2 regions of the Microbispora sp. NPDC046933 genome follow, and region 2 is predicted to be linked to the other one. Evidence: riboswitches for the same ligand, from Rfam matches in the RefSeq annotation. Region 2 holds a riboswitch; the other holds the start of a gene.
What was found. A riboswitch is a leader RNA that binds a small molecule or an ion and turns the genes downstream of it on or off. The one in region 2 is predicted to bind thiamine pyrophosphate.
Positions count from the first base shown of each region.

Region 1: another riboswitch for thiamine pyrophosphate. It lies ahead of ABZ857_RS28060 (cytosine permease); the one in region 2 lies ahead of thiO (glycine oxidase ThiO).

Region 1 covers NZ_JBEYWW010000023.1:68,542-83,028, forward strand. The annotation lists gene ABZ857_RS28035 (LCP family protein) at 1-1,253, shown strand, start outside; gene ABZ857_RS28040 (GPP34 family phosphoprotein) at 1,293-1,946, opposite strand; gene ABZ857_RS28045 (TenA family protein) at 1,990-2,595, shown strand; gene ABZ857_RS28050 (DNA-formamidopyrimidine glycosylase family protein) at 2,618-3,496, shown strand; gene ABZ857_RS28055 (rhodanese-like domain-containing protein) at 3,608-3,931, shown strand; TPP riboswitch at 4,035-4,151, shown strand; gene ABZ857_RS28060 (cytosine permease) at 4,142-5,482, shown strand; gene ABZ857_RS28065 (BTAD domain-containing putative transcriptional regulator) at 5,617-8,940, shown strand; gene ABZ857_RS28070 (peptidase domain-containing ABC transporter) at 8,968-11,100, opposite strand; gene ABZ857_RS28075 (hypothetical protein) at 11,097-11,453, opposite strand; gene ABZ857_RS28080 (TIGR04500 family putative peptide maturation system protein) at 11,473-12,486, opposite strand; gene ABZ857_RS28085 (MvdC/MvdD family ATP grasp protein) at 12,483-13,484, opposite strand; gene ABZ857_RS28090 (hypothetical protein) at 13,552-13,713, opposite strand; gene ABZ857_RS28095 (methylated-DNA--[protein]-cysteine S-methyltransferase) at 13,896-14,456, opposite strand.
Region 2 covers NZ_JBEYWW010000029.1:48,652-63,138, reverse strand. The annotation lists gene ABZ857_RS32080 (L,D-transpeptidase family protein) at 1-617, opposite strand, end outside; gene ABZ857_RS32075 (YbaK/EbsC family protein) at 745-1,221, shown strand; gene ABZ857_RS32070 (GNAT family N-acetyltransferase) at 1,266-1,835, shown strand; gene metF (methylenetetrahydrofolate reductase [NAD(P)H]) at 1,850-2,779, opposite strand; gene ABZ857_RS32060 (polyprenyl synthetase family protein) at 2,920-3,987, shown strand; gene thiE (thiamine phosphate synthase) at 4,192-4,845, opposite strand; gene ABZ857_RS32050 (Rv2175c family DNA-binding protein) at 4,874-5,248, opposite strand; gene ABZ857_RS32045 (FAD-dependent oxidoreductase) at 5,292-6,470, opposite strand; gene ABZ857_RS32040 (dihydrofolate reductase family protein) at 6,582-7,124, opposite strand; TPP riboswitch at 7,235-7,345, shown strand; gene thiO (glycine oxidase ThiO) at 7,334-8,482, shown strand; gene thiS (sulfur carrier protein ThiS) at 8,479-8,679, shown strand; gene ABZ857_RS32025 (thiazole synthase) at 8,676-9,446, shown strand; gene pknB (Stk1 family PASTA domain-containing Ser/Thr kinase) at 9,655-11,670, shown strand; gene ABZ857_RS32015 (NYN domain-containing protein) at 11,787-12,374, opposite strand; gene alc (allantoicase) at 12,541-13,506, opposite strand; gene allB (allantoinase AllB) at 13,503-14,487, opposite strand, start outside.

The DNA.
Region 1 (14,487 bases), on a different contig from region 2:
TGGCCGACGAGGACGAGGCGACCCGGGCGTACCGGCGTACGGCCCAACCCCCGGCAGCGCAGCCCCCGGCCGATCGGCCTCAGGCGGCCGCTCCGGCGGGTCCGGCGGGTCCGGCGGGCTCCGGCAGGGAGGACACGGTCCCCCGCGCCCGATCCAAGGTGTACGGCAAGCCGCGTGCCGGCACCGCTCCCGTCCGCCCGCTCGGCGGGAGCAGGCACGAGGCCGGGGATCAGGGAAGCGCCGGGCACGGTGGTGACGGGGGGTCGAGGGGCCGCGACGGGGCCGTGCGCGGCGGCCGCGGGCCGCGGCGGACCGGCAGGACCGTCCTGCGGGTCGTCGTGGTGCTGGTCGTGCTCCTGCTCGTCGCCGCCGTCGCCGGATATTTCTGGATCGGTTCCCGGCTCCGTCCGGTGGAGTCGCTGACCGACTACGACGGACGGCCCGCCGAGACGCCGGGCCAGGACTGGCTGCTGGTCGGGTCCGACAGCCGGGCGGGCCTGACGGCCGCGCAGCGCAAGAAGCTCGCCACCGGAAAGGCGGTCGGCAAGCGCACCGACACGATGATGCTGCTGCACATCCCCGAGAGCGGCCGGCCGACCCTGGTCAGCCTGCCCCGTGACTCGTACGTCCCGATCGAGGGGCACGGCAGCGGCAAGCTGAACGCGGCGTACGCCTTCGGCGGCCCGAAACTGCTGACCAAGACGGTCGAGCGGGTGACCGGCATCAGGATCGACCACTACATGGAGATCGGCTTCGGCGGTTTCGTCGGCATCGTGGACGCGATCGGCGGGGTCAACATCTGCGTGAAGCAGGACATCCAGGACGAGAAGGCCGGGATCAACCTGAAGAAGGGCTGCCAGGACATGGACGGCGGCACCGCGCTCGGCTACGTGCGGACGCGGAAGACGGGCGCCATCCCCGACTTCGAGCGCACCCAGCGGCAGCGCCAGTTCTTCTCCGCCGTCGTGCAGAAGGCCGCGAGCCCGGGCACGCTGCTCAACCCGTTCACCTCGGTGCCGCTGGCACTGAGCGCGGCCGACTCGGTCTCCGTCGACCCCGGCACCGGCCTGTTCGACCTGCTGTCGGTCGGCATGGCCATGCGCGAGGGGCCCGTCGCCACCGCCGTGCCGATCGGCTCGCTGCCGACGATCGGCGGCCAGGCGGTGGTCAAGTGGGACACCCAGAAGGCGCTGCGCCTGTTCGAGGCGCTCGCCGCCGACAAGCAGGTCCCCAAGGACGTGATCACCAAGTAGCCCCGGCCGCCCCCGAGCTTGCGGCAGGTGGGGCGGCGGTCAGCTTCCGGCGGTGGCGGCGACCGTCGCGGCGGTCGTGGCCGCGGCCACGGCGGCGTGGATCGAGGAGATCGTCCTGCGAACCGCCTCGGCGGTCCACTGGCCCTCGGCGATCTCCTTGATCCGGCCCTTCGGCGCGTCGGGGAACGCCTTGCGGTCGAGCCTGGCCGCGTGCATGACCGCGATCAGGACCGCCGTCCGCTCGTCGGGCTCGGCCCCGGCCAGCACGTTCTGGACGCGCTCCCGCACGCCCTGCTCGTGGCTCGGGTCGAGCTCGGGATAGCGCGTGGTGGGGAAGATGCCCAGGATCTTGCCGGCCTGCTCGCTCAGCACGCCCCGCGCGGCCAGGCGGGTCAGCAGCCGCTTGCGCAGCCCGCCCGCGCGCAGCCTGCCCACCCACCAGTCGGCCTTGCGCGGCCCGCGCTCCTCCTCGGCGATGCGGGTGAGCGTCGCGTCCAGTTCCTCCTCGCCCACCGGGGTGCGGTCGACGGGCACGACCTTCGCGCCGTCGAGGTCCACCCGTCCCCGTACGGCGAGTTCCGCGAGCAGGGCCCCGGCCAGGGCGCAGTCGAGCTCCACCGGCCCGATGACGGGCTTGCCGGTGTCCTCCCGGTAGGCCAGCAGCAGCACTTCCTCGGCGATCGTCAGTGTCACTCGATCGAGCCTAGCTCGCCGATTGCGGCCACAATGAGCCCTTATGGGAATCTCTGCGGACCTGCACGCCATCGGGCGGCCGATGCTGGACGCCCAGCTCGCGCACCCGACCGTACGCGGCATCGCGGCGGGCGACCTGCCCGAGCCGGTCTTCCGGTCATGGCTGGAGCAGGACTACCTGTACCTGCTCGACTACGTGCGGGTGTTCTCGCGGCTGGCCTGGCAGGCTCCGGACGCCCACCTCGGCGACCTGGTCGACCTGGCGTACGCGACGTGGCACGACGAGCTCGACCTGCACCGGTCGCTGTCGGCGGAGTTCGGCGCCGACCTCGACGGCGCCGTGAAGGGGCCGGCCTGCGCGGCGTACACCTCGTTCCTGCTGGAGTCGGCGGCGGACTACGGCGAGGGACTGGCGGCCCTGTACCCCTGCATGTGGGGCTACTCGACGCTCGGCCGGATCCTGGCCGCCGACCCGCCCGCCGAGCCGCGCTACCGGGCCTGGGTGGACACCTACGCCGACCCCGGGTTCGCCGCCCTCGCCGCGCGCATCGCCGTCATGATCGACGAGGCGGCTCCGGACCCGGCGCGCGCCAGGGAGCTGTTCGTCCGCGGCATGGAGCACGAGCTCGCGTTCTGGGACGTCCCCTGACCGGCCGGGTTAGTGTGAGGGCATGCCGGAGCTGCCCGAGGTCGAGGCGCTCGCCGAGTTCCTTCGCGAGCACGCCGTCGGCCATGCCGTCGTCGGCGTCGACGTGACCGCCTTCCAGGCGCTCAAGACCGTCGACCCGCCCGTCACCGCGCTCGCCGGGCTGCTCGTCACCGGCGTGGCGCGGCACGGCAAGTTCCTCGACGTCGACTGCGACGGCCTGCACTTCGTCACCCATCTGGCCCGCGGCGGCTGGCTGCGCTGGCGTGACGACCTCACCGGTGCGAAACCGGTGCGGCCGGGCAAGGGCCCGCTCGCCGTCCGGGTGAGGCTGTCGCCGGGCGAGGACGGCCGCGCTCCCGGCTTCGAGCTGACCGAGGCGGGCACGCAGAAGCGCCTGGCCGTCTACGTGGTGCGCGATCCGCAGGACGTCCCCGGCGTCGCCGGGCTCGGGCCGGACCCGCTTGCCGAGGACTTCACGCCGGACCTGCTCAAGACGATCGTCGGCGGGAGCCGCACGCAGATCAAGGGCCTGCTGCGGGACCAGAAGGTGATCGCGGGCATCGGCAACGCCTACTCCGACGAGGTGCTGCACGTCGCCAAGATGTCCCCCTTCAAGATCGCGGGAACGCTGACGGACGGCCAGGTCGCCGATCTGCACGACGCGATCGTGAGCACGCTGCGGGACGCGGTCGGGCGGGCCAGGGGGCTGGCCGCCAAGGACCTCAAGTCGGAGAAGAAGTCGGGCCTGCGCGTGCACGGCCGTACGGGCGAGGCGTGCGAGGTGTGCGGCGACACGATCAGGGAGGTGTCGTTCGCCGACTCGTCGCTGCAGTACTGCCCGACCTGCCAGACCGGCGGCAAGCCGCTGGCCGACCGCCGCCTGTCGCGCCTGCTCAAGTAGCGCCCCGGAGTCGGCCCCTGGAGTCGGCCTCGGAGCCGGCCCGCGGATCAGCGTGGGTCACAGGTCGCGGCACCGGCCCGGGCATCGGCGGCGTGCCGCCAGAATGGGCGCATGACATTGCCGGAAATCGCCCCCGACGCACTGCCCGAGGACGCGTACCTGCTGGACGTCCGTGAGAACGAGGAGTGGGTGGCCGGCCACGCCCCCGGCGCCGTCCACATCCCGCTCGGCGAGCTGCAGGCGCGGGTGGACGAGGTGCCGTACGACCGGCCGGTGTACGTGGTCTGCCGGGTCGGCGGCCGGTCGGCGCACGCCGCGATGTGGCTCAACCACATCGGCCGGGACGCCGTGAACGTGGACGGCGGCATGCGGTCCTGGGCCGCGGCCGGGCGTCCGATGGTGAGCGAGACCGGTCAGGCGCCCTACGTGGCCTAGGGACACGGCGGCGCTGGGACACGGCGGCGCGGGGACACGGCGGCGCTGGGACACGGCCGGCGTATGAAAACGGTCAAAGAAGTGTCATAATCCCAAAGACATCATCAATACCCGCGGGAGCTCGGGCGTGACCGGGCTGAGAGGGCGGATCGAACTCGTGCCGCCGACCGCATGAACCTGTCCGGATAATGCCGGCGTAGGGAGCGTGTGATGACTTCTGCCGTCGTCGACGACGCGCACGCGGAGGTTCCGCTCACCCTCGACGAGGAGGCCCCGAGAACTCTGGGCCTGCTCGACCAGGGGGCGTTCTGGGCCAATCTCGGCGTCAGTCTCCTCGGCTTCTCGGGGGCGCTGTTCCTGCTCGACCCGCTGGGAGGCAGGCCGCTCACGTTCACCGCGGCGGTGCTGGCCGCCGTCGTCGGCAGCCTGCTGGGGACGGCCATGGTCGGCCTGGCCGCGATCCCCGGCGTACGCACGGGGCGGCCCGCGATGGTGCTGCTGCGCGGCCTGTTCGGGGCCCGGCTCTCGTACATCCCGACCGTGCTGAACATCGTGCAGATGCTCGGCTGGGGCGCCTTCGAGCTGTGGGTCATCGCCAACGGCGCGCAGGCGCTGTTCGGCACGGCGGTGCCGTACGCGGTGTGGGCGGTCGCGGCGGGCGCGCTGACGATCGCGCTGACGATCCGGCCGCTCGGCGCGCTGCGGCTGCTGCGGCGATACGTCACGGCGGGCGTGGTGGTCGCGATGATCTGGCTGTCGGTCGCCCTGTTCACGCAGGGGCCGTCCGTGGGGGGCGGCTCCTGGGACGCCTTCGCCCCGGCCGTCGACTACGTGATCGCGCTGTCGGTGTCGTGGGTGCCGATGGCCGCCGACTACGCCAGGCACTCGCGGTCGAGCGGCGCGGCGTTCACCGGCGTGGTCGCCGGATACACGATCGCCCAGGTGGCCTGCCTGGCCCTCGGCATCGCCGCGCTCGCCCTGGTCGGCAACGACCCGGACAAGGTGTGGGACCCGTTCGTGGCCGCCCCTCTCGGGGTGCTGTTCTTCGGCATCCTGGTGCTGCGCGAGGCCGACCAGTCGTTCGCGAACGTCTACTCGACGACCGTGTCGATCCAGAACCTCGCGCCACGCTGGGACCGCAGGGTGATCTCGATCGTGATCGGCGTGCTCACGACCCTGATCGCGCTGTTCGCCGACGTGAACTCGTACGGCGCGTTCCTGGCCGTGATCGGCGCGGTGTTCGTGCCGATGTTCTCCGTGCTCGTGGTCGACTACTTCCTGCTCGGCGGGGCCGCCCGGTGGAACACCTCCGGGGACGCCCCCTCCCGCTGGCTCATGGTCGTGCCCTGGGTCCTCGGGTTCGTGGCGTACTGGATCGTCACGTCCACCCCGACCGTCGGCTGGTGGGACGGGTTCTGGACCGACGTCCGCCTCGCCCTCGGGTTCGTCCACCAGCCCTGGATGAACGCCGCGCTCGCCGCGTTCCTCGTCGCCGCGCTGGCGACCGTGGCGGTGTCCGTCCCGGCGCGCCGCCTGCGGTCGCGCCGTTAGAGGCGGCCGGATTCTCACCCGGGCTGGTTTCTCACCTGGTCGGATTCCCACCCACAGGCAAGTGAGTTGCAAGACGGCACCTCAAGACTGCTGCCCAGGGAAGGCCCGCGCCGGCCTCCACCATCAGAGAGGCCGTGGGGGCAGTGGAATTCCGGGTGCTGGGCCCTTTCGAAGTCCGGGACGGTGAGGCACCGGTCGGCGTCGGAGGCCCGCGGCAACGGGCCGTCCTGGCCCGGCTGGTGCTCGCCGCGGGCGCGGTCGTCTCCACGGAAACGTTGATCGAGGACCTCTATCACGGCACGCCGCCGGCGACCGCACTCGAGTCGATCCACGTCTACGTGTCGAACCTGCGTCGTGTCATCGAACCGCGGCGGGCACCGCGCACCCCTCCCCGGCTCCTCGTGGCGAAACGCCCCGGCTACCTGCTCGCCACCTCGGACGTCGACGCCCTGCGGTTCGGCGCGCTCGTCGCCCACGCGGAACGCAGGCCGCCCGCCCGGGCGCTCGCGCTGCTCGACGAGGCGCTGGGGCTCTGGCGCGGCCTGCCGTACGCCGACTTCGCGGGCGAGCTGTGGGCCGTCACCGAGGTGAACCGCCTCAACGAGCTGCGCCTGGTCGCCGTCGAGCGCCGCGCACAGGCACAGCTCGATCTGGGCCGGCCCGAGGCGGTGATCCAGGACCTGGAGGCCGAGACCGGGGAGCATCCGCTACGCGAACGGCTGTGGTGGCTGCTGGCCCTCGCGTACTACAGGGCCGGTCGCCAGGCGGACGCGCTGGCCACATTGCGCCGCGTCAGGAGTCTCATCGCCGATCAGCTCGGGCTCGATCCGGGCCCGCAGCTGCGGGCGTTGGAGCAGGACATCCTTCGCCAGGCCCCATCTCTCATCGCTCCGCCTTCCACGCCGTCCCTCACCATCCCCGGTGGGCCCGCAGGACCCGAGCCGGCTCGGCCGGCCGCCGCAAAAGTGCGCTCGCCGCACGGGCGCGACCGGCAGCTCGCGGAGATGGAGTCGGCGCTCGGCAGCGGGATGAGCACGATCGTGGTGACCGGGGAACCGGGCATCGGCAAGACCTGGCTGCTGGAGGCGTTCAGGGACCGGTGCGCGGAGCGGGGACACCTGACCCTCTGGGGCGGCTGCCACGATCTCGACACCGCCCTGCCCCTGTGGCCGTGGATCCAGGTCCTGAGGTCGCTGGAGCGCGTCCATCCGGCTCCCGACCTCGGGGCCCTGGCCGGGCTCCTCGACGAGGAGGTCCCACAGGGATCGGCACGGGGGTCGGCACAGGGGTCGGTGCAGGGGTCGGTGCAGGGGGCGCGTCAGCGGCGTCATCAGGCCGTCGCCGACTGGCTCCGCGCCGCCGCCCGGGACCGGCCGATCGTGATCATGCTGGACGACCTCCAGTGGGCCGACCCGGCGACCCTGGGATTGCTGCGCGACGTGACGGCGCTCGTCGGTGACTCGGCGGAGCATGTCCCGCTCACGCTGGTGACCGCGTTCCGGGACACCGCCGGGGCCGGTCCCCTCGACGACGTGCTCGGCAGATTCGCCCGGCACAACCTGCTCCGCATCCGGCTCGCGGGCCTCGAAACCCCGGTTATCCGGGCCATCGCCGTGACCGTGGGCGCAAAGGTCGACGAGCGGACCGCCCACCTGCTGACGCGGCGCACCGGCGGCAACCCGTTCTTCGTGCGTGAGACGGCCCGGCTGCTCGCGCAGGGCCGTCCGCTGGACACGGTTCCCGACGCGGTCGCCGGCCTGATCCACCAGCGGCTGGCGGCGCTGGATCCCGGGGTCGCCGAGGTGCTCCGGATCGCCGCGGTGATCGGCAGGGACTTCGATCCCGGCGTCGTGGGCGAGGTGCGGGCGGCGCCCGTGTACGAGCTGCTGGACCAGGCCGTGCGGACCGGTCTGGTCGTCGCCTCCGGCCGCCGGATGAGCTTCGCCCACGACCTGGTGCGGGAGACCCTCCTGAGGGAGATTCCGCCGCTGCGCAGGGCCGTCATCCACCGGCGGGTGATGGACGCGTTCGTCGAACGGCCCGGCGCCGACGTCGCCGTCATCGCCCATCACGCGATCCAGGCCGGGCCCGCGGCGTACGCGGAGGCGGCGCGCTGGGCCGCCGCTGTGGCCGAGCAGTCGGGTCTCCGCCTGGCCTACGAGGAGGCGGCCACCTGGTGGGGCCGCGCGGTGGAGGCACACGGGGCCGCGGCCGGTGATCCGGCCGACCACGTCGAGTTGCTGCTGCGGCAGGCACGCGCCCTGCTCGACGCCGGCGACGCCCTGGCCGCCAGAAGCGTGCGGGCGCGGGCGATACGGGTAGCCGACCGGGTGGTGGGTGCCGACGGGCCCCTGCTGGTCGCCCGGGCGCTCACCGCGCTGGACGCGCCCTCGATCTGGAACCTGCGCAATCCGTACGAGGAGGTCGAACTCCAACTCGTGCACCGGTTCGAGCGCGCGTTGGACGTCATGCCCGAGGCCGCCGGCCCCGAGCGGGCGCGGCTGCTCGGCGGGCTGGCCCAGGAGCTGTACGACGGGTCGGACGACCCGCGCTGCCACCTCTACTCCGCACAGGCGGTCGAGACGGCCCGGAGTATCGGCGACCCGCATCTGCTGATGCGTGCGCTTAACGCCCGATATCTGTCGATTCCCAGCTCGATCTACACGGAGGAGGCATGGGAGATCGCCAGGGAGCTGGAAGACCTGGCCCAGAAGACCCGGACGCCCGAGTTCGAGCTGCTCGCACAGATGATGTGGACCTTCCGTCGTATGGAGGTGTTCGACGTCGCGGGAGCGGACGAGGCGGCCGCCCGGTGCGACGCCATGCTGGCCCGCATGCCGCTGCCCTGGCCGCGCTTCCAGCACACGATGTGGCGGGCGGGGCGGCTCACGCTCCGCGGACGGTATGACGACGCCGAGAGTCTCTACGCCGACCTCGAGCGGCAGGCCGAACGCATCGGCATGTGGTACGCGGGATCCGTCGTGTCCCTGGGCCGCATCCTCCTCGCCTACGGCAGGGGGACGATGAGCGAGGCGGAGCCCCTCATCGACTCGGTCGCCGGCACCAACCCCTGCGCGGACCAGGCGCTTCGCGTGCTCCTGCGGCATGGACAGGGCAGAGGGGAGGAGGCCCGCGAGGCGGCCGCCGACGGGTGGCGGCCGGCGCCGCGCGACTGGTCGTGGCTGACCTTCACCTGTCTTCAGGGCGCCGCGCAGGCTGCGGTCGGCGACGTCCGCGCCTGCGCGGCCACGTACTCGGCCCTCCTGCCCTACGAGGGACGGATCTCGGTCGGAGCCGCCATCGCCTTCCTGGGGCCGGTGGACTGGTTCCTGGCGATGCTCGCCTCGGCCATGGGAGACGACGACGCCGCGGCCCGGCACCACGCCAGGCTCGCCCGGCTCGCCGGCAGGGCGGGCCTCGGTCTTTGGCGGGACCGTGCCGTCGCCGCGGCCGGCTGATCACGCCGAGCCGGACGAGGTGGGCTGTCACCGGCGCAGGCCGGCCGCGACCAGCGCGGCGTACGTGCCGCCCTGGGCCATCAGCTGGTCGTGGGTGCCGCGTTGCACGACGCGTCCGGAGTCGAGGACGAGGATGAGGTCGGCGTCCCTGACCGTGCTCAGGCGGTGGGCGATGACGATCCGGGTCTGGGGGAGCCAGGCCAGGTTGGCCTCGACGGCGGCCTCGGTGGCGCTGTCGAGGTTGCTGGTGGCCTCGTCCAGCAGCAGCACCTTGGGCCGGGCCAGCACGGCGCGGGCCAGGGCCAGGCGTTGCCGCTGGCCGCCGGACAGCCCGCCGCCGTCGGTCAGCATGGTCTCGTATCCCATGGGCATGGCGGTGATCTCGTCGTGCAGCGCCGCCAGCCCGGCGGCCTGCATGATCCGCTCCAGCGGCGCGTCGGGGTCGTTGAGCGCGATGTTGTCCCGGATGGAGCCGTTGAACAGGGCCACATCCTGGGTGACCACTCCGAACTGGCGGCGCAGCGTGCTCAGGTTCAGCTCGGCGGCGGGGACGCCGTCGTAGCGGATCTCGCCCTCGACCGGGATGTGCAGCGCCAGCAGGAGCCGGGCCAGCGTGCTCTTGCCCGAGCCGGATGCTCCCACCAGGGCGACCTTCTGTCCCGGGCGGATCGTCACCGACACGCCGCGTACGGTCCACGGGCCGCGCGGGTCGTGCCGGAAGCCGACGTTCCGTAGCTCGATCGCGCCGCGCAGGCGCAGCACCTCGATGCCCTGGCTCGGCTCGGGGGCGGAGGCGAGGATGTCGGTCAGCCGGTCGAAGTGCGCGCCCGCCTGCTGGAGGCTCTGCAGGCTGGTCATCAGCGAGGCGAGCGGGGTGAGCGCGGCCAGCGCGACGGCGTTGAGCGCGATCAGGGCGCCCGCACTGAGCTGCCCGTCCATCACCCGCCAGGCGCCGAGCCACAGCAGCCCGAGCGGGGTGATCACGCGGATCGCGGACAGCGCGGCCTCCAGGAGGCCGTGGGTGAGCCCACTGCGCACGTCCGCGTCGAGCTGCCGGGCGAAGTGGGACGACCACTGCTCCATCGCCCTGCGTTCCGCGCCCGACGCCTTGAGCGTCTCGATCCCGCTGATCGTCTGGATGAGGCTGCTCTGCGAGGCCGACAGCGCGGCGAGCTCCTGCTGTGCCAGCCGGTGCACGCGGCGGGACGTGGCCGCGAGCAGCGCCGACTGCAGTGCGACCACGCCTGTCAGCGCCACCCCGAAGACGGGGTCGCGCAGGTAGACCAGCGCCAGGTAGCCGACGGCGAGCGGTCCGTCCAGGAGCGCGGTGACGATCTGGCCGGTGAGCAGCTCGCGCAGCGTCGAGACGCTGGTGGCCCGGGTCACCAGGTCGCCGGTGCCGCGCCGGGTGAAGTACCGGTACGGCAGGGCGACGAGGTGGGCGACCACCCCCTCGGTGAGCTCCCGGTCGGCGCGGGCGCGCACCGCCACCAGCAGGGCCGCGCGCAGGTACGCCAGGACGAGCTGGGCGGCCCCCGCCAGCAGCACTCCCACGCCGAGCAGCGGCAGCAGGCCGGAGGCGCCTCGCGGGATGACCGTGTCCAGCAGCAGCTCGGACAGCAGCGGCATGGCCAGGCCGAGCACCTGCAGCAGCAGGGACGCCGCGATGACCTGCACGAGCAGGCCGCGCCGCCGCCGCAGCAGCGTGCGCACGAACTCCCGCCGCCACGCGCTCGCCAGCGACGTCGACCCGCGCCGGAACCCCTCCCCCGGCTCGAAGACCAGCAGCACTCCGGTGAAGGCGGCGGAGAACTCCTCCTGGGTCAGCCGTCGCCGTCCCTGCCCGGGATCGACGATGTCCACCCGGTCGACCGACCACCGCTCGACCACCACGAAGTGGTTGAACTCCCAGTGCGCGACGGCGGGAAGCGGCACCCGGGCCAGGTCCTCGGGATCGAGCGAGAACCCCCGCGCCTTCAGGCCATGCTCACGGGCGCCTTGCAGAAGCGCGCGGGCACTCAGCCCGTCACGGCCGACGCCGAGGCGTTCCGACAGCTCGGTCAGCGTGACGCGGTGGCCGTGATGGGACAGCACCATGGCCAGGCACGCGGTGCCGCACTCGGTGGGCGTGTTCTGCAGCACCACCGGCACACGCCTCACCGGGCCGCCCCCGGCATCTGCACCGACGCCAGCACCGACGCCAGCACCGCCACGACCACTCCCGCGACCACCAGCGCGGCCACCGCGATCCACAACGCCAGGAACGACGGCCCACGGAGCGCGACCGGCACGTGCGGCTCCCGGCTCCGTACGGCGTGCCGCCGCAGCGCCTCCTCCCGGAAGACGCCCCGCTCCTGCCCCCCGGAGGGGAGGCCCGGCTCGCGTGGCGGGCCCGGTGGTCCGGCCGCCGGCCGGACCGCCCGGTGCTCCTGCCAGTTTCCGGCGGAGGGCCGGGGAGACATGGGCCGGGTGTGGTCGGGATCCGGCACGGGCGGGGGGAACGGCGCGCTCATCGGCGTTGCCTTGTGCCGCTCAGAGCCAGTGCCAGGTGATCTCGGCCGCCGCGCGGCGCGCCGCCATGAACGCGGCGAAGCCCGCCCGGCCCGCCGCCGGCAGCGTCGCCGGGTCCGCGAGGTCCGCCGGCCGCCGTTCGCGCACGACCCCGAACAGGTGCCCGGCGCCGTACGGCACCGGCCCCACGACCTCGCCGGCCGCGGCGTCCCGGAGCGGTTCCGGCAGTTCGCGGGCGACCCGGACCGCCGCCGTCACATCGAGGTCGCCCCGCGACAGCACGGCCGCGCCGAGAGCCGCCAACGGGTCTCCCGACGCGGCGAGGCCGGCCAGCCGCTCCGTGCTTCCCGTAGCCCACACCGCCCAGACCTGGTCGAACTCCTCGGGGTGGCGCTCCAGGTAGTCCCGCGCGGTCTCCCACTCGACCCGCGCCCGCACCCGTCGCTTCAGAGCAAGCCCGTGGATGTGGTTGTCGTAGGCCTCCCGGGTGAGCCCGACCTCGCCGAGCCAGCGCAGCATCTGCTCACGAGTGCGCAGCCCGCGCCGCATCCGGTAGGCGTCCGACGCCTCCTGCAGCTCCTCCTGGGTCGGCTCGGGCTCACGCGCGATCAGCTCCTCCAGGACGCAGTGGTCGACCAGCTCCTCCTGCACCGACGGATCCCGCTCGGCGCGGGCGCGCAGCGTCAGCAGCGCATTCTGAATCAGCAGCTCCTGGCCGTCGACGGTCAGCACCCTGCCCGAGGCCCAGTGGGTGGAGTGGTCCACCGTCCAGGGGACGCCGTCGTCGGCCGGGGCGGTCAGCGCCAGGGTTCCGCCGTCCGGATGGTCGAGCACCAGGTCGTAGTCGACCATGGGGCTGCCGGGCCGTACGTCGGTCACGAGCTGGGCCCGCACGTCCGGGTGGTCCGCCCGCCAGCGCTCGGCCGCGCGCCGCGCCGCCGCCACGCCGTCACGCGTACGCGGCAGGCCGCGCAGCAGCTCCACCGCCCCGGCCAGGACGCCGGCGAAGGAGGTCTCCTCGGGAGGAACGGTCATGCGGTTTCCCCTGGGGTCTCGGGGCGGGGGCCGGGTTCGGCGGCGACGAGCCAGTCGGCGATCGCCGCGGAGATGGGCAGGCCGGTGGCCGACTCGATCCAGCCCCACTGGCCCGTGGGGTTGATCTCCAGGTACACGTACCGGCCGTCGGGCGTGAGGATCATGTCGATGCAGCCGTACGGCAGGCCGAGCGAGGCGGTCAGCGCCAGGCAACGGCGCTCCACGTCCTCCGGCAGCCGATGGACGCCATACGCCGAGAAGCTGCGCTCGTAGTGGCGGTAGTCGTACCGGGTCGTCCGCGACCCCTGGGAGTGGATCTCGGCGGCGAACACCCGCTCGCCCACGACAGTGATCCGCAACTCGATCGTCTTGTCCACGTACGGCTGGAGGATCACCGGGGAGGCGGCGAGCCGGTGCCGATGCGTGAGATGCCGCCGGGTGACCGGGGTGGTGTAGAACACGTGCTCCTCGCCGCCGATGTGGAACGGGACGTACTCCACCTGCTTGGCGATCAGCTCGCCCCCCGCCTCCTCCCAGAACGGGATGAGCTCCGCGGGGTCGTTGGTGACGAGCGTCTCCGGCGTGGTGAAGCCGAGCCGGGCCGCCGCGGCGAGGTTGAGCAGCTTGTTCTGCAGCCGGATGACGTCGATGGTCCGGCCGGGGAACCAGCGGGCGTCGAGGGTGTCCTCCCAGCCGTACAGCAGGATCTGCGCGATCTTCTCGACGTATCGCCGGTGGTCGGCGTCGGTCACCGACTCCGGTGCCCGGGACGGCGAGGGCCGGCGGTTCCAGACGGCGCCGAACCGGGCCATGTCGTACGTCCTGCCGCCGATGCACAGCGTGTGCCGCCAGGATCCGCCGCTGAGGCGCGAGGAGATCGTGCTCCCGGCCGGGTAGTCACCCGGATCCCACCACAGGAACTCCGCCCCGCGTTCACGCAGATGCGGGACGACCATCTCCACCGAGGCATCGTCCGCGGCGCTGAGAATCAAGATCAACGTGCTGTTCCCCGTCGAGGGGCGGCGTGACCGGGCGCCCGGTCACGCCGCCGTGATGGTTCGACCGTCAGATGCGGACGTCGATCGGGTCACCGCGCCCGCCGCCCAGGGAGGAGGACACATAGGCGCATTCGGGACCGATCAACGGCGGCTTCCCGCCGACGATGTCGTCCAGGAAGTCCTCCGGCAGCTCGGCGTCCCCGTTGAGGTCGTCGATGCGAACAGACATGCTTTTCACCACCTTTCATTCGGCTGGCGGCATGCCCGGAGAGCCCGCCCACGGCCGGAGAGCCGCGGCGGGACGAGCCCGGTATGCCGACACCGAGGAAGCCTGCCGAGCGCGCCTAAAGGCTCACTAGTGATCTTCTAAAGCCCCTGATGGCACCGTCCTCCGGGTGGAGTCCGGGGAGGTCAGAGGGCGCCTTCCAGGCGGAGCAGGTGTTCCTTGGCCGCCGGGCCGCCGGCGTAGCCGCCGAGCGAGCCCGGGCCCTCCACCGCCCGGTGGCACGGCAGCAGCAGGCAGACCGGGTTGCCGGCCAGGGCGTTGGCCACCGCGCGGGGCGCCTGCGGCCGTCCGATCCGCTCGGCGATCTCCTGGTAGGTGGTGACGCTGCCGTACGGCACGGCGGGCATGAGCTGGATCACCGTACGGCTGAAGCCGGTGACCAGGCGCAGGTCCACCGAAAGTGAGAAGGTGCGCAGCCTGCCCGTGAAGTACGCGTCCAGTTCCCTGCGCAGGGGATCGAGGCGGCGCGGGTCGGGCCCGATGAACGAGCCGACGGCGCGGGAGACCCGGGCGAAGACCTCGTGCTCGTCCTCGTAGGTGCAGGCCAGCACGCCGCGTGCGGTCACCGCGAGGACCAGGCGGCCCACCGGCGCGTCGGTGGTGCCGAAGGCGACCTCGGGCGGGGCCTCGCCGACGTAGCCCGGCGAGGTCACACGGAGCAGGGCTTCGAGGTCCTCGGTGGACATGGGCGCCCCACTTTCTCTTCTCTGCGTGCAG
Region 2 (14,487 bases):
GCGCCGCCGGAGAACCGCTGCCGCTTGCCGTTCCAGGTGGCGTACTCGGTGTAGGGAACGCCGCTGCCGCTGGACATGTGACTGATCAGCACCGGGGCGCCATCCCGGTACAGGACCATCACCTGCTTGGTCAGGTTCACCTCGACGCGGGTCGCCTTGCCCCTGGGCACCAGGACCTTGGGCGCCCGGGGGTTCTCCAGCGCCCTCCAGGTGCGGGCGGCGACCGTGCTGGTCGGCGTGATCCCCTGCACCTTCTGGAACGCCCAGACCGCCGTCAGCGTGGCCCCGCCGTACCGGCCGTCGGCACTGCCGGGCACGTACCCGAGTTCCTTGAGCCGGGTCTGCAGCGCCTTCACGGCGGAGCCCTTGGCGCCGAGCCTGAGCGTCTTGCCCGGCGCGGTGAACGGCGGGTAGGCGGCGGCGCGGGCGGCCACGGCGGCCCTCGCCGGGAGCGTCGAGGACGCCGAGGACGCCGAGAGCACGGTCCCCGTGGTCACGGCCCCCGTCGGCGCGGCGGTGCGCGCCTGCGCCGTGCCGCTCACGCCGGTCGCCGCGAAGGCGGTCGCGAACGTCGCCGCCCCCACCGCGACGAGCAGTCGCCGTCGACCCCTCATCATGACCAACCCCCTCATAAGTTCGTTTTCTCGATCAAAAGACTCACCTTACGGTCCGATTGTGAGCCGCGTGATCGTAAGTGGCCATAATCGGCCGCGTATGTCCTGGCAATCCGTTTAGAGTGACCGGGTGGCAGAAAAGTTGCATCCGAACGTCGTCCGGGTCCAGGAGGCCCTGCGGGCCCACGAGGTGGCGGGCGAGGTCGTCGTGCTGGACGAGGCCGCCCCGACGGCGGCCACGGCGGCGGCCCAGCTGGGCTGCGAGGTCGGCGCGATCGCCAACAGCCTGATCTTCGACGCGGACGGCGCGCCGCTGCTGGTGCTGACCAGCGGCGCCCACCGCGTGAACACCGATCTGATCGCGCGGCTCGTGGGCGCGGCGAAGGTGCGGCGGGCCACGCCGGAGTTCGTCCGCGAGCACACCGGGCAGCCCATCGGCGGCGTCGCCCCGGTCGGGCACCCCGCGCCCGTACGGACGCTGGTGGACACCTGGCTGGGCAAGCACGACGTCGTGTGGGCCGCCGGGGGGCATCCGCACACCGTCTTCCCCACGTCCTACGAGGAGCTGCTGCGCATCACCGGGGGCACGGCCGCCGAGGTGGAGTGACGCCTGCCGGACCGGCCCGGCCTCGTTTTGCTAGTGTGCGACGAGTGATCCGACTGCGACGGGTGGGAGCCGACCGGTTCAGGGCGGTGCTGGACACCGTGCTGGAGATCTACACGGTCGCCATGCGCCCGCCGTCGGACCAGCTCGCGGGCCGCATGGCGATCATGCGTAACCACGCCACCTATCCCGACTTCGACTGCGTGCTCGCCGAGGACACGCGGACCTCCGGCGTCGCCGGCTTCGCGTACGGCTTCCACGGCGGCCAGGGGCAGTGGTGGCACGACGTCGTACGCGGGGCGCTGCAGGACCGGGCCGGGCCGTTGGTGGCGGAGGACTGGTTCGGAGACGCCCTGGAGATCGCCGAGGTCCACGTGCGCCCCGAGTATCAGGGGCAGGGGATCGGCCGGCGGATGATCCACGCGTTGTGCGAGGGCCGCCCTGAGCGTACGGCCGTGCTGTCGACGCACGACGCCCCCACGGTGGCCCGGCACCTGTACCGGGACGTCGGGTTCGCCGACCTGATGACCCGGTTCGTCTTCCCCGGCGGCTACGAGGAGTACGTCATCGCCGGGGTGCGGCTGCCGCTTCCCGAGCGCGGGGCCCGCGAGGACTGACGGGAGCGGCCGGCTCAGCCGGCGACGGCGGCGGGCACGCTGTGCAGCGCCTGGAACACCTCGCGGGTCGCGCTCGACCGGTTGAAGGTGATGAAGTGGATGCCGGGGGCGCCCTCGTCGAGAAGCTTCTGGCACAGCTCGACGGCGTGCTCGATCCCGAGGCGGCGGACCGCGGCCGGGTCGTCGGCGACGGCCGCGAACCGCTCGGCCACCTCCGGCGGGAACGGCGCGCCGGACAGCTGCTCCGAGCGGGCGATCGTGCTCATCTGCGTGACGGGCATGATGCCGGGAATGATCGGCGTGTCGCACCCGTGGGCCGCCACGCGATCGCGCAGCCGCAGGTAGTCCTCCGCCTTGAAGAACATCTGGGTGATCGCGTAGTCCGCGCCGGCCCGGCACTTCCGCACGAAGTACTCGGTGTCCGACTCGATGGTCGCCGACCTGGGGTGCTTGTACGGGAAGGCGGCCACCCCCACGCAGAAGTCGCCCGCCTGGCGGATCAGCCGCACCAGCTCCTCGGCGTACAGGACGCCCTCCGGGTGCTTGACCCACTCGTCCAGGGGGTTGCCGCCGCGCGGGTCGCCGCGTACGGCGAGGATGTTGCGCACGCCCGCGTCGGCGAACCTGCCGACGAGGTGGCGCAGCTCGCGGATCGAGTGGTCGACCGCGGTGAAGTGGGCGACGGGGGTCAGCGTCGTCTCGTGCGCCAGCCGCTCGACGATGTCCACCGTGCGGTCCCGGGTCGAGCCGCCGGCGCCGTAGGTCACGGAGACGAACGTCGGCCGCAGCGCCTCCAGCTCGCGGATCGCCCGCCACAGCTGGCGCTCCCCCTCGTCGGTCTTCGGCGGCATGAACTCGAACGAGAACGAGCGCTCGCCCGCGGCCAGCAGTTCGCGGACCGTCGGGACGCGATCAGGAAGCCGCGAGGGCAGACCGAGAGCCATACCGGCAAGGGTACAGCGATGGCGCTTTTCACGGCCCCCACGGTCTTGCTATATGGACATTTGCCCTATCAAAGTGAGTTGGCCCACTTGGAGGGGATCTGATGCTGTGTGTCTGGATCAACCCCGGTTAGTCTCAGAGCATGACCGCTTCCGCCGCCTCGCTCGATTCCATCCGTACGGAGGTGGACCGCGCACTCCGGGAGTTCCTCGACCGGCAGCGACCACACTTCGGTGACCCTCATCTGGCCGCCCTGCTGTCCGCCGCGGAGGACTTCCTGGCGGGCGGCAAACGACTGCGGCCCGCCTTCTGCCACTGGGGCTGGCGGGCCGCCGGGGGCGGCGACGACCCCGGACTGCACTTCGCCGCCGCCTCGCTGGAACTCCTGCAGGCCAGCGCGCTCATCCACGACGACGTCATGGACGCGAGCGACGTGCGCCGGGGCATGCCGTCGGCGCACCGCCGGTTCGAACGGATGCACGCGGAAGCGGGCTGGCACGGCTCCGCGCGGCAGTTCGGCGAAGGCTCGGCGGTGCTGCTGGGGAACCTGCTGCTGGTGTGGTCCGGGGAGATGTGGCGCACCAGCGGCCTGGCGTCCGAGGCGATCGCCGCCGCCCAGCCGTTGCACGATTACATGCTCACCGAGCTGATGTGCGGGCAGTATCTCGACCTGCTCGAACAGGCGCAGGGCGAGAGCACGTTCGACAGCGCCCTGCGGGTGGCGCTCTACAAGAGCGGTAAGTACTCCGTCGAGCAGCCGCTCCGGCTCGGGCTCGTCCTCGCCGCCCGGGCCGAGCACGCGTGGATCGACCGGCTCTGCGTGCAGTACGGCCAGCAGGTGGGCATCGCCTTCCAGCTCCGCGACGACATCCTCGGCGTGTTCGGCGACCCGGCGGAGACCGGCAAGCCCGCCGGGGACGACCTCCGCGAGGGCAAGCGGACCGTCCTGATCGCGCGCGCGCTCGCCTCGGCCACTCCCGCCCAGGCGGAGGTCGTACGGGCCCTGCTGGGCGACCCCGGGCTAGACGCCGAGGGGGTCGGGCGGCTGCGCACGGTGATCGAGGAGACCGGCGCGCTGGCCGCGTGCGAGGGCATGATCAAGCGCTACCTGGACGACGCGCTGCACGCCCTCGACCAGGCGCCGATCGAGGAGGAGGCCCGCACGGCGCTGGCCGCCCTGGCCGTCGCCGCCACCTCCCGCCGCACCTGACGGGCCGCCGCACCTGACGGGCCGCCGCACTGGGCGAACCGCCGCACCTGACGGAACACCCAGCCGGGCCCGGCGCGCTCCCGGACCGCCGCCGCACCGCCTTCCGCTACGCCCCGTCGTGGGCGGAAGCCGGCGTGGCGGCCGTCGCCCCGGTGACCGGTGGCCCGCCGGGAGCCTCCGACCGGCTGTCCGGGCGCGTCCCGCTCACAGCGGCACGGCGGACAGCCGGGCCTTGAGCGCGGCGGCGGCGGCGCCCGGATCGCCGGCCTCGGTGATGGCCCGGACGACCACGGCCCGGCGCACGCCGTGCGCCATCACCTCGTCGAGGTTGCCCAGGTCGATGCCGCCGATGCCGAACCACGGCCGGTCGGAGCCCAGGCGCGCGGCGTGCTCGAGCAGCGCGGGGCCGGGCGCCGGGCGGCCGGGCTTGGTGGGTGTGGGCCAGATCGGCCCGCAGCAGAAGTAGTCCACCCCCGGCTCCACGGCGGCGGCCGACGCCTCGGCCGCCGAGTGCGTCGACCTACCGATGAGCACGTCGGGACCGAGGATCTCCCGGGCCACGGGGACCGGCAGGTCGCCCTGGCCGAGGTGCAGGATGTCGGGCCGGGCGGCGTGGGCCACATCCGCCCGGTCGTTGACCGCCAGCAGCGCGCCGTGCCTGTCGCACGCCGCGCGGAAGACCTCGAGCAGGTCCAGCTCCTCACGCGCCTCCAGGCCCTTCTCCCTGAGCTGGACGATGTCCACTCCGCCGGCGAGGACCGCGTCGAGGAACTTCTCGAGGTCGCCGCGGTCCCTCCTGCCATCGGTGCAGAGGTAGAGCCTGGCCTGCGCGAGCCGCTGTCGCCGGGTGTCGTTCACCCGACCACAATGCCATGCGGCGGTACGGTCAGAAACCGAGGGCCTGGGCCCTGCGCTTGACCTCGGTGTGCCGGCCCTTCACGATCGCGTCGATCGGGGCCCCCGGCAGCGAGTCGTCCGGGGTGAACAGCCACCGGATCGACTCCACCTCGTCGTACCCCGCGTCCGACAGGACCGTGAGCGTGCCGGGCAGGCCCTTGAGCACCTCGCCGCCGGCGATGAACACCGCCGGGATCTGTGGCTCGCCCCCGCCCCGCCGGACACCGACGAGCTTCTTGTCCTTGAGGAGTTGCTTGGCGCGGCCAAGGCTGAGTCCCAGCTTCTTGGCGGTTTCCGAGAGGGGGAGCCACTCCCCTACGAGCTGGTCGGTCTCCCGGTCGATCTGCGCAACAGTAAGCGTCACGGATCCACCATTACCACAGCCGAGCTGCCAGGAAACACCTCGATTACGCCATAATGCAGTCGCGGAGCGGCACGGCCGGATCGGCCAGCCGCAGCGGATCGAGCCGCTGGCCGCCCTCGACGATCCGGCGGCCCTGCACCACGTCGCGCGGCCGGTCGACGGTGAGCACCGCGGCCAGCCGGTCCTCCGCCGTCAGCCAGCACACCGCCCACTTCGCGTCCGTACGCGGGTCGCCGCGCAGCACCATGCGGTCGCCGGCCTCCCGGTGACCGGCGAACTGCACCATGTGACCGAACTGCTCCGACCAGAAGTACGGCACGGGATCGTAGACCGCCTCCTCGCCCAGCAGGGTGGCGGCGGCCGTGTCGGGGGCCTGGAGCGCGGTGTCCCAGTGTTCGACCCGCATGCGGGTGCGGAACCTGCGCGACCACCAGTTCGCGCAGTCGCCCACCGCGACCACGTTGGGCAGCGACGTGCGCAGGTGCTCGTCGACCACCACCCCGTCGTCGAGCCGGACCGCCGACCCCTTCAGCCAGTCGACGGCCGGGCGCACCCCCACGCCGGTGACGACCACGTCGGCCGGCACCCGGGCGCCGGACATGAGCGTGACGCCGTCGGCGTCCACGGTGCCGACCAGCGCGCCGAGGCGCAGCTCGACGCCCGCCCGCGCGTACCAGCCGGTGGTGTGGCTGCCGACGGCGGTCCCGAGCGCCACGGCGAGCGGGCTCTCCCCCGCCTCCACCACGGTCACCGCGCAACCGGCCCTGGCCGCCGCGGTGGCGACCTCGGCGCCGATCCAGCCGGCCCCGACGACGGCCACGCGGGCGCCGGGGACCATCCGCTCGCGCAGCGCGAGCGCGTCCTCGATCGTGCGCAGCACGTGCTGGCGGCCCTCGCCGCGCAGACGGATCGGCGTGGCGCCGGTGGCGATGATCAGGCCGTCGTAGTCCAGCTCGCCCTCGGTCGTCTCCAGGACGCCGTCGCGCAGGCCCTTGGCCGCCGTGCCGAGGCACAGCCGTACGTCGAGGGCGTCGAGGTCGGAGTCGACCACAGTGGAGTCGGTCTCTCCGAGCAGCACCGCCTTCGACAGCGGCGGCCGGTCATAGGGGCGATGGTGTTCCTCGCCGATGAGCGTGATGCGGCCGGTGAACCCACGGAACCGCAACGCCTCGATGCTTCGCACGCCGGCCAGGCCGGCACCCACCACCACGACGTGATCCACAGCTTGACCATAGATTGTCAACGGGGGCCCTGGCCAACGGGCCCCCTATAACGAGTTGGGCAATTGCCGCGCACTTCCGCGGGGGCCGGCGTTGTGAAGCCGGCCACGTCGTCACCTGACCACGCGCATCCGGATGTTCGTCGCGTGCGGCACGTGCGTGAGGCTGATCCGTTCGAGCCGGACCCGGGCGCCGCCGGGGCGGGAGAACAGCCGGACGCCGTCGCCGAGCATGACCGGCGCCACGCACACGAGGATCTCGTCGAGCAGGCCCGCGTCGAGGCACTGCGCGGCGACGTCGGCGCCGAGCACGTTGACGTACCCGTCCCCGGCGGCCGCCGTGGCGGCCTCGACGGCGGCGCCGAGGTCCGTCACGAAGGTCACGCCGGGCACCGGCGCGGCCGGGACGTCGTGGGTGAGCACGAACTGCGGCCCGCTCCACCCGCCGCCGAACGGCTCGCCCTCCTGGGGAGTGCCCCGGTGCGGGTCGTCCCCCCGGAAGGTCCGGTTGCCGACGAGCAGCGCGCCGATGTCGCCGATGAGCCCGTCCACGGCCGGGTTGGGGCCGAGGTGTTCGGTCAGCCAGGACATGTCGCCGCCCGGCCCGGCGATGAAGCCGTCCAGGGACATGGTGGCCGAGTACAGCATCGTGGCCATGGGATACCTCCGTCGGGTCGATGAGCGTCCGCCTTGTGTGACGGCGGACGGCCCTCGTCCGCATCGGTCCCGGCGATCGGCCGTTGTGGGCGGCGTACTACCCTTGTGGGCGTAAGACGCGCGGGAGCCCGGCGGACCGGGCTGAGAGGAGAGCGTGAGGCTCTCGACCGCCCCGACCTGATCCGGGTAATGCCGGCGAAGGGAGCGCTGTGTCCCACACACCGCCGTCCGGCGCACAATCCGGCGCGCAGTCCGGCTACGACGTCGTGATCGTGGGCGGCGGGGTGGAGGGCCTGGCCGCGGCCTGGCGCACCGCACGGCGGGGCCTGTCGGTGGCGGTGGTGGACCCCGCGCCAGGAGGCGGCGCCACTCACGCGTCTGCGGGGATGCTCGCGCCGGTCAGCGAGGTGACCTACACGGAGGAGCCGCTGCTGCGGCTCGGCCTCGCGTCGCTGGCGGCCTGGCCGGCGTTCCGGGCGGAGCTGGAGGACGAGACCGGCGCCGACCTCGACTACCGCACCGAGGGCACGCTGGAGGTCGCCCGCGGCGCGGACGACATGGCCGTCCTCGACGACCTCGCGGCCTTCGAGCGCACGCTCGGCCTGCGGGTCGAGCGGCTCACCGGGCGCGAGTGCCGCTCCTTCGAGCCGATGCTCGCCCCCTCCGTACGCGGCGGGCTGCTGGCCCGCGACGACGCCTGGGTCAACCCCCGCAGGGTCGTGCGCGCCCTCCTCACGGCGTTCGAGAAGGCGGGCGGCACGCTGGTGACCGAGCGCGTCGCCGGGATCGACGCCCCCGTGCCGGGCACTCCGTCCGTACGGCTGGAGTCGGGAGGCGCCGTCGCGGCCGGGCAGGTCGTCGTGGCGGCCGGGTCGTGGTCGGCGTCCCTGCTGCCCGGCCTGCCGGTGCGCCCGGTCAAGGGCGAGATCCTCCGGCTGCGCGGGCCCCGGGGGTTCCTCACCCGGTGCGTCAGGGGGCTGGTGCACGGCTCCCCCGCCTACCTGGTGCCCCGGGGCGACGGAGAGATCACCCTGGGCGCCACGACCCAGGAGATGGGGTTCGACGCGCGGGTCACCGCCGGCGGCGTGTACGAGCTGCTGCGCGACGCCCGCGAACTGGTGCCGGGCATCACGGAGCTCGAACTGGCCGAGACGACGGTCGGCTTCCGCCCGGGCACGCCCGACAACCTGCCGCTCATCGGCCCCGCCGGGCCGCCCGGCGTGCTCGCGGCGACCGGGCACGGGCGCAACGGGGTGCTGCTGTCCCCGGTCACCGCCGACGCCGTCGCCGCGTACCTCACCGGCGACGAGGTGCCCCCGGTCGCCCGGTTCTGCGATCCAGGGAGATTCAGCGAATGAAAGTCACGATCAACGGAGGCGCGGCCGAACTGCCGGACGGCGCCACTGTCGGCGACGCCGTACGGACCCTCACGTCCCTCACGTCCGGCGTCGCGGTGGCGGTGAACGGCGAGGTGGTGAGCCGGAGCGCCTGGGACTCCACTCCGGTCGGCGACGGCGACGGCGTCGAGGTGCTCACGGCCGTGCAGGGAGGATGAGCATGACCGACGACGTCTTCGTGCTGGGCGGGGAGAAGTTCACCTCGCGGCTCGTCATGGGCACCGGCGGCGCGCCGTCGCTGGAGGTGCTCGACCAGGCGCTGGAGGCGTCCGGCACCGAGCTGACGACCGTCGCGATGCGCAGGCTCGACCCGGAGTCCCGCGGTTCGGTGCTGGACGTGCTGCGCGCCCGCGGCATCAAGGTGCTGCCGAACACGGCGGGGTGCTTCACCGCCGGGGAGGCGGTGCTGACCGCCCGCCTGGCCCGCGAGGCGCTGGAGACCGACTGGGTCAAGCTGGAGGTCATCGCGGACGAGCGGACCCTCCTGCCCGACCCGATCGAGACGTTCGACGCCGCCGAGCGGCTGGTCGCCGACGGTTTCGTGGTGCTGCCGTACATCGGCGACGACCCGGCGCTGGCCCGCAGGCTCCAGGACGCCGGGTGCGCCGCCGTGATGCCGCTCGGCGCCCCGATCGGCTCCGGGCTGGGCATCCGCAACCCGCACAGCATCGAGCTGATCGTCGAGGCCGCCACGGTTCCGGTGATCCTCGACGCCGGCATCGGCACGGCCAGCGACGCGGCGCTGGCGATGGAGCTGGGCTGCGACGCCGTGCTACTGGCGAGCGCCGTGACCCGGGCGCACCGGCCGGGCCTGATGGCCGCGGCCATGCGGCAGGCGGTCACGGCGGGGCGGCTGGCCCGCCTGGCCGGACGCATCCCCCGCCGCCGCTACGCCGAGGCGTCCTCCCCCGCCCGCCCGTCCTGAACCCGCCACCGCGACGATCAGCCGTCCTCCCCACCCGCTCGTCCCGAGACGTGTTCGCCGGGCGGGCGGGAAGGCGCTCATCCACGTCTGGTAAGCCCGGTTTTCTGAATCGGCACGGCTTTTCGGACGGCGCGGAAGGCGCCCGAATAGGTCTCGGTTTAGGATTCGGGAACACGCCGGGCGGCAAATCACCCGTAAACTCTGGCGGGTGGACACGACGCTAACCGACCCGCTCGTGGGGCAGTTGCTCGATGGGCGCTACCGCGTCGAGTCCCGGATCGCCCGGGGTGGCATGGCCTCCGTATACCTGGCTCTGGACGTCCGGCTCGACCGCACGGTCGCCGTCAAGGTGATGCACCGCTCGCTGGCCGAGGACCCGCAGTTCGTGCGGCGGTTCATCGGCGAGGCCAAGTCGGTGGCCAGCCTCTCGCACCCCAACATCGTGCAGGTCTTCGACCAGGGCACCGACGGGGCGAACGTCTACCTGTCGATGGAGTACGTCCCCGGCAGGACGCTGCGCGACGTCCTGCGCCGGCGCGGCCGCCTCCCGGCGCGCGAGGCCCTGGAGATGGTCATCCCGGTGCTCGCCGCCCTCGGCGCGGCCCACCAGGCCGGGCTCATCCACCGGGACGTCAAGCCCGAGAACGTGCTACTCGCCGACGACGGCCGGGTGAAGGTCGTGGACTTCGGCCTGGCCCGCGCGATCGAGGCGACCAACCAGACCAAGACCGGCATGATGATCGGCACGATCGGCTACATGTCGCCCGAGCAGGTCACGACCGGCACGGCCGACGCCCGCAGCGACGTGTACGCCGCCGGGATCATGCTGTTCGAGCTGCTCACCGGGCGGCAGCCGTACGCGGGCGAGACTCCGATGTCGATCGCCTACCGGCACGTGCACGAGACCGTCCCCGCGCCGTCCTCGATCATGCCCGACGTGCCGCCGCCGATCGACGCGCTCGTCGCCGCGGCCACCGACAAGGACCCCGCCGGGCGCCCGGCGGACGCGACCGCGATGCTGGTCGCCGCCGTCGAGATCCACCGTACGCTGCCGAAGACCGGGCACACCGGCGCGCACGCCGCCCCCCACGGGGCCCAGGACACCGGCGCTCACACCGGCGCCCACAGCGGCGTACGGACGGGCGCGCACCGGACCATCCCGCCGGCCGGTGGCGCCTCGTCGTTCGGCACGGCCCAGCACGCGCGTCCGGAGCCCGAGCGGCCGATCGAGCAGACGATGATCCAGCCGCGCTCGGAACTGCTCACCGGCCCGGCCGAGACGCGGCGGCGCCGGGGACGCAGGATCAGGCCCGTCTGGTTCGTCGCCGCGCTGGCCCTCGTCATGCTGGCAGGCGTCGGCTTCACCGGCTGGTGGTTCTCCCAGGGCCGCTACACGAAGGTCCCCGACCTGGTGAACAAGCCCGTCACGGTCGCCAGGCAGGAGGCGCAGCAGGCCGGTTTCGAGGTCCGGATCGGCGAGGCGCGGTTCGACGACAAGGTGCCGAAGGACATCGTCCTGGACACCGAGCCGGGGCTGGGCGCCGAGGTGGTCAAGGGCTCGGTGCTCACCCTCATCCCGTCGGCCGGCCCGGAGACGGTCCCCGTGCCGAAGGTCGAGGGTTTCAGCCTGACGGACGCCCGGGCGAAGATCGCCGAGGTCGGGCTGACCCCCGGGCGGGTGAGCAAGAGCGCGAGCGACACCATCCCCCGTGACCAGGTCATCCGCACCAACCCGCCGGTGGGCAAGCGCGTCAAGAAGGGCAGCACGGTCAACTTCGTCGTCAGCGCCGGTCTGCTGATGCCGGACGTCACGCAGATGATGCGTGACCAGGCGGAGAAGTTCCTGCGCGAGAAGGGCTTCAACGTCCAGGTCGACGAGACCGCCGACGACGCCCCGCCGGGCACGGTGATCGCCCAGGAACCCTCCGGCGGCGCCGAGGTGGTGGCCGGGGCGACCGTGCACCTGACGGCCTCGCGCGGGCCGGACGAGGGCTTCCACTGGCCGTGGGAGATCAACCCCGTCGACCCCGCCCAGAGCCCGCCCGCCGTCGTCAACGTGCCCGACGTGCGCTTCAAGGCCGTCAAGGACGCCGTGGCGGAACTGAAGGCGGCCGGCTTCAAGGTCAACGTCCGCAGACTGGCGGGCGTAGGCACCGAGCGCGTGATCGGCGAGAAGCCGCTCGGCCAGCAGCCGCCGGGCACCACCATCACCCTCTGGCACTGACCCGCGCCTCGTCATCGTCCCCGGCATCCTGTCGGGGATCCGATCACGGGGTCAGAAAGCGGGCCATGTGGGTGGCTGCGGCGCCACACGGTCGCGCTCTCCTCCTCGCGGCTTCCTCAGATTCGGTCGATCCAGTCCTCAGTGACCGCCGCCCAGTCATCTTTGTTGAGGAAGTGGCAGTAAGGGAGGTTGGTGCCCTTGATCCGAAGGGGCTTGAATCCTGACCAGCAGGCCACCTCGATGTGTCCCAGACGCAACCCCTTGATCGTCTCAACCGCCGGCAGGAGGTCGGTGTCACTCGAGAACAACACCAGAGCGTCGTACTGCCTCCGCAGCGCCAGATGGATGAGGTCGACGGCCAGAGCGACGTCGATGCCCTTTTCCTGTGGAGGCATTCCATCCGCCCAGCCACGGTAGTTGAGCTGCCGTCGCACCATCTGGACGCGGGTGTCGCGAGTCCACTGAGCCGCCTGCGCGTCATTGGCCGCTGCCGGTAATGGTTGGTAGTTGGGATCGGGACGACCTCGGTACACCCGCACCGCTGTCACCTCGCTCGGACGCGACCGTCGCTGACCGATCAGATCGGCGACCCTCGCGGGATGGGGTACGCACCGGTATGGCGGCAGACCGTAGTTCTCGAAGACGCCATGCCCGCTCAGATGGACGTTCTGAAAGTCCAGGAAAACCGCGACACGCTCGGCCACGAAGTCGTCTCCCGCATGAAAAAGCCCCGCCAGTCCCGGAGGACGGCGGGGAGTAATAGCCCTAGTGTAGCAGGACGAGTCGTGCTCGTTCCGCTACCCTCCGAAATCGCCGTGTCACCATACTCCGCCGCAAGCTTGAGGCGCAGTAATTTCCGATGTTCGCCGGTCAGGGGGTGAGGGTGCCGAGGAGGCGGAGGCGGGCGAGGCCGCCGTCGGGGTAGACGTCGAGCCGGGCGTGGGTGATCCGGCGGTCGTCGTCGAGGCGGAAGCGGTGGCGGGTGTCGGGCTGGAGGCGTGTCCTGGGCAGCAGCGGGAACCAGGCGTCCTCGGCCTCCAGCGGCGCCCGGTCCGCGTCCGCGCCCTTCAGCGACGCCCAGGCGGGGGCGTTGAAGACCAGGTTGGTCGTGTCGATCTCGGCGACGGCCACCCGGCCGGGCCCGGCCAGGGCGACGACGAGCCAGTCGTTGCCGCCGTCGCGGCGGCGGGCGGTCTCCCAGCCCTCGGCCTGGTTGCGGGCCAGGCCGGGCGCGAGGACGTTGTCCGGCGAGGAGTAGAACTCGTCGGAGCACGCCGTGACCAGGCCGCCGTTCTCCATCGCGGCGAGGTCGACGGTGAGGCCCTCGAGGAACGCCCGGTCGGGCACGACCCGCCCGTGGACCCGCAGCCGCGCGACGCCGCCGTCGGGGAAGATGTTCAGCCGCACGTGGGTGAAGCGGCGGGGGTCGGTCACGGCGAACTCGTGGGCCGCGTCGCCCTTCAGCGGGCTCTTCGGCACGATCTCCACCCAGCCGTCCAGCTCGTCCGGCGAGGGATAGCCGTCGGCCGCGCAGGCCTCGACCGACGCGTACGGCGGATAGTTGCCGCGGAACCACGCGGTGTCCACGACCACGCCCCTGATGACCCCCGGCAGGCCGAGCCGCACGATCGCCCAGTCGTGGCCGGGATCGCGCCGCCGCCGGGTCTCCCAGCCGTCGTAGACCTGGCCCTTGGCCCCGAAGGTGTGCGGCCGGAACTCGGCCGGTCCCGGCCTGATCAGGGCCTCCCGTTCGGCGAACGACTCGTCGCTGGCCGCCACGACCGACCCGCCGTGCGTGCGCAGGGCGAGGTCGGGCAGGCGGGTGAAGCCGGTCATCGGACTCCCCTCGTCAGCAGCCGGCCACGCGGGGTGGCGAAATCGACGGGCGTGCCGCGCAGCCAGGTGGTGCGTACGACGCCCGCCAGCCGCGCGCCGTGGTAGGGAGACACCGGGTTGCGGTGGTGGAGCGCCGCGACGTCCACCGTGAACTCGGCGTCGGGGTCGAAGGCGACCAGGTCCGCGTCGTTCCCCACCCGGATCGCCCCCTTGTGCGGCAGGCCGGCCAGGCGGGCGGGGCCCTCGGCCATCCAGCGCGCCACGTCGGCCAGGCCGTACCCTCGAGCGCGGGCGGCGGTCCACACGACCGGCAGGCCGACCTGGAGCGAGGAGATCCCGCCCCAGGCGGCGGCGAAGTCGGGCACCTTGAGGTCGGGCGTCGACGGGGAGTGGTCGGAGACGATCCCCATGAGCACGCCGTCGGCGAGCGCCCGCCACAGCGCGTCGCGGTTGGCGGCCTCCCGGATCGGCGGGCAGCACTTGTAGGCGGGCCCGGCGACCTGTTCGGCCGCCAGGGTCAGGTAGTGCGGGCAGGTCTCGGCGGTGACACGCACCCCCGCCGTCTGGGCCGCGCGCAGCGGTTCGACGCAGGCGGCGGCCGACACGTGCACGATGTGCGCCCGCGCGCCCGTCTCCGCCGCGAGGGCGATCACCTGCTCGACGGCCCGGCGCTCGGCCTCCTGCGGGCGTGACCGCAGGAAGTCGCCGTACGCGGGGCCGCCGGGCTCCGACAGCAGCCCGGGGTCCTCGGCGTGCGCGATCAGCAGGCCGTCGAAGGCCGCCACCTCCGCCAGCGCGGCCCGCAGCCCGTCGCGGTCGAGCGCGGGGAACTCGTCGACGCCCGACGGGGACAGGAAGCACTTGACGCCCATCACGCCGGCCTCGTGCAGGGGCCGCAGGTCGGCGAGGTTGCCGGGGATCGCGCCGCCCCAGAAGCCGACGTCCACGTGGCACCGGCCCTCGGCGGCCTTCCGCTTGACC